DNA from 2 places in the Streptomyces sp. NPDC054872 genome. Region 1 is predicted to be linked to the other one. Evidence: riboswitches for the same ligand, from Rfam matches in the RefSeq annotation. Region 1 holds a riboswitch; the other holds the start of a gene.

Region 1 (4,409 bases):
GCTTAAGCGGCGATCCTGACACCGACTTGACGTACGGCACCCTCACACACGTACCTGCACATGTCCTTACACATGTCCGTGCTCGTGTCCCGGAGTCCGGCCGAAGAAGGGACGGACCCGCTCGCGCATCCAGTCGGCGACCGGGTCCTGGGCCACGTCGAGCAGCACCAGGTTCACCGGCCAGGCCACCGGGGCCTGCCCCAGGGCACGGCCCACGGCCTCCATCGGGAGCTCGCGCGCGTTGCCCTCCCAGGAGGTCAGTTCGACGCCGACGAACAGCGAGGGGTCACCGCCCTCGACGCTCGCCAGGCAGCGGCGGGCGCTCAGGACGATCCCGGTGGCCTCGAACTCGCGCGCGGTGGCGGACAGGAAGTCCACCGGGTCCTCCTGCCAGTCCGGTTCGAAGAGGCGTACGCGGCCGCCGGTCGCGGGCCCGTCCAGCGGAGTGCGCCCGGCGCGGCAGAGCTCGGCGACGGCGGGCGGCGGCAGTGGCACACCGACCGTGCCGTCCGGGTTGACCGCGATACCGAGCTGCGGGGGCAGGCCGCGCGCGAACTCCACGGCGGGCGCCACCGTGCAGCCCATGCGCCCGCCGGTGGCCTGCTGGAACTGCTGCTCGGAGCTGAAGACGGGGACGTAGGCCTGGCCGTCGATCTCCAGCGTGGGCAGGTCGAGGGTGCCGCTGTCCGGTGCCCCGCCGTTCGGCAGCGGGACCCAGACGTGGCTGCGGCCGAGCACCTCGACGATGCGGGCCCCGGCGGACGCCCGGGGCGCGCCGGGAGTGCCCAGGGATGCCGCGAGCACCTCTTCGAGTTCGTTGCCCGGCCATCCTCCGTAGGGATGGGCGTGCGCCTGCGCCGGAATGTCCATCTCTTCTAACCCCTGATCGGTCCCGCTCTGCCTGCGGCACGACCCTAACGCGGCGGGCGGCTCAGCCCCCGAAGCCGATCCCCCGCAGCACCCCGGCCGCCGCCCGGTCGAGGAGCACCGCCGAGCCGCAGCCGCGCGGCAGGTCGCCGCGCTCGGCGGCGCCGACGAGCCGGCCTACCGTCCTGCGGTGCCGCGCGAACGCGTACCGCGACACGCCGCGCCCGCGCGCGAGCTGCCCCTCTATGGCGGTGTCCGGCGGCACGTCGAGCAGCAGCAGGTGCAGGGTCGTGCCGCGCCGCGCCGCCTCGCGGGCCAGCCAGCGGCGCACCCAGGTCTGGGTGCCGCAGTCGTGCACCACGATGCCCTCACCGGAGCGCAGGGCTCTGCGCAGGCCCGCGTAGTGCGCGATGCGGACCAGCGGGCGGTACACCGCGTACGGCAGCAGGCTCGGCATGCGCCCGGCCCAGCGGTCGCGGGTGTCCTGCGAGTCGATGCGCGGGCCCGCGACGGCCCTGCGCATCAGCGTGGACTTGCCGCTGCCCGGCAGACCGGAGACGACGATCAGGTCGCCCTCGCCGAACGTCAGTCGGTGCGGGCTGTGGCCCGTCCGCTGCCGCAGGTCGCGGACGACGGCCGCCGGCAGGGGGCCGCAGCTCTCCCTGGTGGGGGCGGCGGCCTGTTTGGGCAGGGCCACCCCCGTGTTGGTCGCGTAGACGCTCGTCCTGCGCACCGTGATCGGCCTCCCCTTAGCGGTCACGTACCTGCTTCCCGCAGCTTCCCCGGCAAGTGTAAAGAGAAGGTAATGCGGGACAACAGCATTACTGGACTGGCACTGCCCTGTGACGGAGGCGCGTGCAATGATGTGCGCGCAAACTCCATACAGGCCGTTTGAATCCGCGCGGGAGAGTTCCCGGTGGCCGTCGTAGGACGCACCGGGGCGCCGAAGGAGCAAGTCCCTCCCTTGAATCTCTCAGGCCCCGTACCGCGCGGGCGAGGCACATCTGAAAAGCGGGCCGCCTGTGCGGCTCCACCCAAGGTGCAAGTCATGACCCTCATACGTACGGGTCGTGGTGAACCTCTCAGGTTCCGATGACAGATGGGGAGGATCGACCTCGCCCGTCATGCCCCTGGGAGTTCCACGAATGAGCACTGCCCCCCGTCTGACCGCACTCGATGCCGTGCATCGTGCGCTCGGCGCGACCATGACCGACTTCGCGGGCTGGGACATGCCGCTGCGGTACGCGAGCGAGCGTGACGAGCACAACGCCGTGCGCACCAAGGCCGGTCTCTTCGACCTCTCCCACATGGGCGAGATCACGGTTTCCGGGCCCGAGGCCGTGGACCTCCTGAACTTCGCGCTCGTCGGCAACATCGGCTCCATCGGTGTCGGCCGCGCCCGCTACACGATGATCTGTGCCGAGGACGGCGGGATCCTGGACGACCTGATCGTCTACCGGCTCGGCGAGACCGAGGCCCCCGAGTACATGGTGGTCGCCAACGCCTCGAACGCACAGGTCGTGCTCGACGCGCTCACCGCCCGCGCCGAGGGCTTCGACGCCGAGGTCCGCGACGACCGCGACGCTTACGCGCTGCTCGCCGTCCAGGGCCCCGAGTCCCCCGCCATCCTGAAGTCCCTCACGGACGCCGACCTGGACGGCCTGAAGTACTACGCGGGGCTGCCCGGCACGGTCGCGGGCGTGCCCGCGCTCATCGCCCGCACGGGCTACACCGGCGAGGACGGCTTCGAGCTGTTCGTCGCCCCCGGTGACGCGGAGAAGCTGTGGGGCGCGCTGATGGAGGCGGGCACGCCCGTCGGCATGGTCCCGGCCGGCCTCTCCTGCCGCGACACGCTCCGCCTGGAGGCGGGCATGCCGCTGTACGGGCACGAGCTGACCGCGGAGCTGACGCCCTTCGACGCGGGCCTTGGCCGGGTCGTCAAGTTCGAGAAGACCTCGCAGTCCGACACCTTCGTGGGGCGCGCGGCGCTCGCGGCCGCCGCCGAGCGCGCCGAGGCCGCTCCCCCGCGCAAGCTGGTCGGTCTGGTCGCCGAGGGCCGCCGGGTCCCGCGCGCGGGCTTCTCGGTGGTCTCCGACGGCAAGGTCATCGGCGAGGTCACCTCGGGTGCCCCGTCCCCGACACTGGGCAAGCCGATCGCCATCGCGTACGTCGACGCGGCGCACGCCGCCCCCGGCACCGAGGGCGTGGGCGTGGACATCCGGGGCACGCACGAGCCGTACGAGGTCGTGGCGCTGCCGTTCTACAAGCGCCAGAAGTGACACCCCGCACAACAGCCTCGTCCATCAGCACTCCCCCGCGTACAGGAGAATTCAGGTCATGAGCAACCCCCAGCAGCTGCGTTACAGCAAGGAGCACGAGTGGCTCTCGGCCACCGAGGACGGTGTGGCGACGGTCGGCATCACGGAGCACGCGGCCAACGCGCTCGGTGACGTCGTCTACGCCGACCTGCCCGAGGCCGGTGCCGCGGTGACCGCGGGCGAGACGTGCGGCGAGCTCGAGTCGACCAAGTCGGTCAGCGACCTGTACTCGCCGGTGACCGGCGAGGTCGTCGAGTCGAACCAGGACGTCGTCGACGACCCGTCGAAGGTCAACTCCGCCCCGTTCGAGGGTGGTTGGCTCTTCAAGGTACGGATCTCGGAGGAGCCGAAGGACCTGCTCTCCGCGGACGAGTACACCGAGTTCTCCGGCAGCTGAAGCCCCCCGAAGACCCTTAGGGACCACCTGATGTCGCTTCTCAACACCCCTCTCCACGAGCTGGACCCGGACGTCGCCGCCGCCGTCGACGCCGAGCTCCACCGTCAGCAGTCCACCCTGGAAATGATCGCCTCGGAGAACTTCGCTCCGGTCGCCGTCATGGAGGCCCAGGGCACGGTCCTCACCAACAAGTACGCCGAGGGCTACCCCGGCCGCCGTTACTACGGCGGCTGCGAGCACGTCGACGTCACCGAGCAGATCGCGATCGACCGGATCAAGGACCTGTTCGGCGCCGAGTACGCCAACGTCCAGCCGCACTCCGGCGCCTCCGCCAACCAGGCCGCCCTCTTCGCGATCGCCCAGCCCGGCGACACGATCCTCGGCCTGGACCTGGCGCACGGCGGCCACCTCACCCACGGCATGCGCCTGAACTTCTCCGGCAAGCAGTTCAACGTGGTCGCGTACCACGTGGACGAGGCCGGTCTGGTCGACATGGCCGAGGTCGAGCGCCTGGCCAAGGAGAACAACCCGAAGGTGATCATCGCGGGCTGGTCCGCCTACCCGCGTCAGCTGGACTTCGCGGAGTTCCGCCGGATCGCCGACGAGGTCGGCGCGAAGCTGTGGGTCGACATGGCGCACTTCGCCGGGCTCGTCGCCGCCGGTCTGCACCCGAACCCGGTGCCGTACGCGGACGTGGTCACCTCCACCACGCACAAGACGCTCGGCGGCCCGCGTGGCGGCGTCATCCTGGCCCGCAACAAGGACTTCGCGAAGAAGCTGAACTCCGCGGTCTTCCCCGGCTTCCAGGGCGGCCCCCTCGAGCACGT
Region 2 (4,409 bases), on a different contig from region 1:
GGCAGGATCCCGGCCGAACCCCACGGCGCGGCGGAGATCGGACCGACACCCGTCTCGGGTCCCGCGGCGGGCTGCAGCGGGTGGTTGGGCAGGTACGGCGCGAGGTGCTCGCGCACGCCGACCGGGCCGACGCCGGGGCCACCGCCGCCGTGCGGGATGCAGAAGGTCTTGTGCAGGTTCAGGTGCGAGACGTCGCCGCCGAACATGCCGGGCTGGGCGAGGCCCACCAGGGCGTTGAGGTTCGCCCCGTCGACGTAGACCTGGCCGCCCGCCTCGTGCACCTGGGCGCAGATGTCGGCGACGTGCTCCTCGAACACACCGTGCGTGGACGGGTAGGTGATCATCAGCACGGACAGCTCGTCGCGGTGCTTCTCGATCTTGGCGCGCAGGTCGTCGACGTCGATCTCGCCGTCGTCGCTGGTCTTCACGACGACGACCTTCATGCCGGCCATCACGGCGCTCGCGGCGTTGGTGCCGTGCGCGGAGGACGGGATGAGGCAGACGGTGCGCTGGTCGTCGCCGTTGGCGCGGTGGTAGCCGCGCACGGCGAGCAGTCCGGCCAGCTCGCCCTGCGAACCGGCGTTGGGCTGGAGCGAGACCTTGTCGTACCCGGTGACCTCGGCGAGCCGCTCCTCCAGCTCACGGATGAGCGTCAGATAGCCCTGCGCCTGCTGGGCGGGCGCGAAGGGGTGCAGCTGCCCGAACTCGGGCCAGGTGACCGGCTCCATCTCGGTGGTCGCGTTGAGCTTCATGGTGCAGGAGCCCAGCGGGATCATGCCGCGGTCGAGCGCGTAGTCGCGGTCGGCCAGCTTGCGCAGGTAGCGCAGCATGGCGGTCTCGGAGCGGTACTGGTGGAAGACGGGATGCGTGAGGTACTCGTCGCCGCGCAGCAGCCCCGCGGGGAGCGAGTCCGCGGTCTCCGCGTCGAGCGCCTCGACGTCGCCCTCGACCCCGAACGCACCCCAGATCGCGGTCAGTTGCTTGCGCGTGGTGGTCTCGTCGCAGGCCAGCGAGACATGGTCGGCGTCGACCTGGTGGATGTTGACGCCACCCTCACGGGCCGCGGCGACGAGCGCCTCGGCCCTGCCGGGCACCCGCACGGTCAGCGTGTCGAAGTACGCGCCGTGCACGACCTCGACCCCGCCGGCGGTGAGCCCCGCGGCGAGCACGGTCGCGTAGCGGTGGGTACGCCGCGCGATCGCCTTGAGGCCCTCGGGCCCGTGGTAGACCGCGTACATTCCGGCCATCACGGCGAGCAGCACCTGAGCGGTACAGATGTTGCTGGTGGCCTTCTCGCGGCGGATGTGCTGCTCACGGGTCTGCAGCGCGAGCCGGTAGGCCTTGTTGCCGTCCGCGTCCACGGAGACACCGACGAGCCGCCCCGGCAGGCTGCGCGCGAACTTCTCGCGCACCGCCATGTAACCGGCGTGCGGGCCGCCGAAGCCCATCGGGACGCCGAAGCGCTGCGTCGTTCCGACGGCGATGTCGGCACCGAGCTCACCGGGCGAGGTGAGCAGCGTCAGGGCAAGGAGGTCGGCGGCGACGGAGACGATGGCACCGAGCTCGTGCGCCTGCTCGATGAGCGGCTTTATGTCACGTACGGCACCGGAGGCGCCGGGGTACTGGATCAGGACGCCGACGACACCGCGCTCGGCGACCTCGGCCGGGATGCCCTCGCTCAGATCGGCGACGACGACCTCGACCCCGGTCGGCTCGGCGCGGGTCTGGATCACGGCGATGGTCTGCGGCAGCGCGTCGGCGTCCACGAGGAAGACACCGTCCTTGACCTTGCCCATGCGCCGCGAGAGCGCCATGGCCTCGGCGGCGGCGGTTCCCTCGTCGAGCAGCGACGCACCGGAGGTGGGCAGCCCCGTCAGCTCGGCGACGACGGTCTGGAAGTTGAGCAGCGCCTCCAGGCGACCCTGGGAGATCTCGGGCTGGTACGGCGTGTAAGCGGTGTACCACGCCGGGTTCTCCATCACGTTCCGCAGGATCACCGGCGGCGTGAAGGTCCCGTAGTAACCGAGTCCGATCATGGAATCGAGGACCTGGTTACGGTCGGCGAGGGAGCGCAGCTCGGCGAGCACCTCGGCCTCGGTGCGCGCCCCGGGCAGGTTCAGCGCCTCGGCGTTCTTGATCACATCCGGCACGGCGGCCGCGGTCAGCTCGTCGAGCGAGCCGTACCCGACCTGCGCGAGCATCTTGGCCCGTGCTTCCACATCGGGACCGATGTGCCGCTGCTCGAAGGGGATGCCCTGTTCGAGCTGGGAGAGCGGGATACGAGGTGTGGCGGTCATTGCGGAGGCCTCCTGGTCTGACGCGACCTGCGAGGGGCACCACGGCGCGGGTACCCGGACGGCCTCCCCCTCTGTCATCTCAACCTGAGAGTTTCACCGGTCCGTGCCCCGCGAGAGGCGTCGTACCGGCTTTCACCGTCGGTGAGGAAGGGGACCGGACGTGCCCGCCCGACGCCCGCCCTACTTTCCAGAGTGACCTCGTCCGTGCGGTACAGGGGCCTGAGAGATTCCGGGGAGGAGTTGCTCCTTCGGCGCCTCCGGTGTGTCTCGACCGGAGAGCTCTCCCGCACGGGGTCAGCAGCCAAGCGCCAGCCTACCAGCGAGGACCATGGCCGTTCCCTCGAGTGGCCGCCTGCCCCGAAGTGCTCTTTCGTAGTGATTGCGAACGAACGAGGATGAGTTACGCCCCACTTCGACATGCCTCGACCAGTTGGAGGGCCCGTGCAGACCGACATCGATCCGCGCAATTTGATCGGCCGGAAGGCGTTCGACCGGAACGGGGCCAAGATCGGCACGATCGACGAGGTCTATCTCGACGACGCCACCGGAGCCCCGGAGTGGGCGGCCATACGCACGGGCCTGTTCAGCCGGGACACCTTCGTCCCCCTGGAACCGAGCGAGCTCAGGAGCGACGGCACCCTGCACATCCCCTTCGAGCGCTCACTGATCAAGGACGCCCCCGATTTCGGTGTGGGCCGCCACCTCTCCCCCGAACAGGAACTGCAGCTCTACCACCACTACGGCCTGGACATCACGCCCCCGCCGTCCACGCCACCGCCGGACAAGGACTTCGGCAACATCGCAGGCCGGGAGAAGCCCTGACGCCCGCGCGGCAGCGCAGGTGACCCCGGTGGGCAGGCACCACCGGCGTCACGACGGCTCCACCGCCTCGGGAGTCGCCACCAGGGGCAACGGCTCCGCGGGCTCGAGCGCCGGATCATCCGTACGGAACGTCCGCACCCGGCCCGGCGCCGACGACTCGGGCGTCTCGAAGCGCACCGTGACCCGCCCCAGGCCGCTGCCCTGCACCCACCCGTGCCCGTACTCGGCATGCCGCACATCGTGGCCGGCCGCCCACCGCCGCTCGGCCGGAACGGCCGGCTCCGCCACCGTCTCGGCCACGGACTGCGCCGCGGGCTCCCCGGCCCGCTCCTCCTCCGCCTCCTGCTGCGTCTCCAGGGCCTCCGCGGCCTCGGCCCGGGCCTCGGCCTGCGCCTGGGCCTGCGCTTGCGCGAAGAGATCCTCCTGCGTGTAGTCCGCGAGCCCCGTGACGCCCACCCCGAGGAGCCGCACGCCTCCGGTGGTGTCCACGGACTCCAGGAGCCGCGCGGCGGCCTCACGCACCACCCCGGGGTCGTCCGTGGGCCCGCGCAGCGTCTCGGAGCGCGTCAGCGTCGAGAAGTCGAACCGCCGCACCTTCAGGACGATGGTCCGCCCCGAGTGCCCGGCGGCCCGCAGCCGCTCCACACACCGCTCGGCGAGCCGCGCGACCTCGCCCCTGACCCGAACCCGGTCATGAATGTCCACGTCGTACGTGTCCTCGACGCTGACCGACTTGGATTCCCGCTCCGCCACCACGGGCCGCTCGTCCCGCGCAAGGGCCATCGCGTACAGCGCGCTGCCGTGCGACTTCCCGAGGAGCCGTACGAGCTCGTCCTCGCCCGCCTCCGCGATCTCCCCCACGGTCGTGATCCCGCCCCGCCGCAGATGATCCCCGGTGGCAGGACCGACGCCGGGCAGGGTCCGCACCGGCATCGGCGCGAGCAGGTCCCGCTCGGTGCCCGGCACTATCAGCCGCAGCCCGTCGGGCTTGGCCTCCTCCGAGGCGATCTTCGCCAGCATCTTGGACGCGGCGAGCCCCACCGAACCCGCGAGCCCCGTCACCGCCTTGATGTCCGCGCGCAGCCGCTCGCCCACCTCCAGCGCGGACGCCCGGTCGTCGGCCACCCCGCCCGCCTCCAGGTCGACGAAGGCCTCATCCAGGCTGAGCGGCTCCACCAGCGGCGACAGCTCCCGCAACAGCGCCATCACCTGGTCGCTGATCTCGCGGTAGAGCCCGAAGCGCGGCACCAGATAGGCGGCATTGGGCGCCAGGCGCCGCGCCTGCCCCAT

What was found. A riboswitch is a leader RNA that binds a small molecule or an ion and turns the genes downstream of it on or off. The one in region 1 is predicted to bind glycine.
Region 2: linked by a shared signal. The riboswitch ahead of gcvP (aminomethyl-transferring glycine dehydrogenase) and the one ahead of gcvT (glycine cleavage system aminomethyltransferase GcvT) in region 1 are both predicted to bind glycine.

The regions. Positions count from the first base shown of each region.
Region 1 is NZ_JBSGYY010000046.1:42,637-47,045, reverse strand. It holds gene ACWGIH_RS37510 (enhanced serine sensitivity protein SseB) at 67-870, opposite strand; gene ACWGIH_RS37505 (AAA family ATPase) at 932-1,606, opposite strand; glycine riboswitch at 1,760-1,865, shown strand; glycine riboswitch at 1,866-1,976, shown strand; gene gcvT (glycine cleavage system aminomethyltransferase GcvT) at 2,013-3,146, shown strand; gene gcvH (glycine cleavage system protein GcvH) at 3,205-3,582, shown strand; gene glyA (serine hydroxymethyltransferase) at 3,613-4,409, shown strand, end outside.
Region 2 is NZ_JBSGYY010000027.1:9,062-13,470, reverse strand. It holds gene gcvP (aminomethyl-transferring glycine dehydrogenase) at 1-2,297, opposite strand, end outside; glycine riboswitch at 2,495-2,594, opposite strand; gene ACWGIH_RS28425 (PRC-barrel domain-containing protein) at 2,739-3,119, shown strand; gene ACWGIH_RS28420 (DNA polymerase IV) at 3,168-4,409, opposite strand, start outside.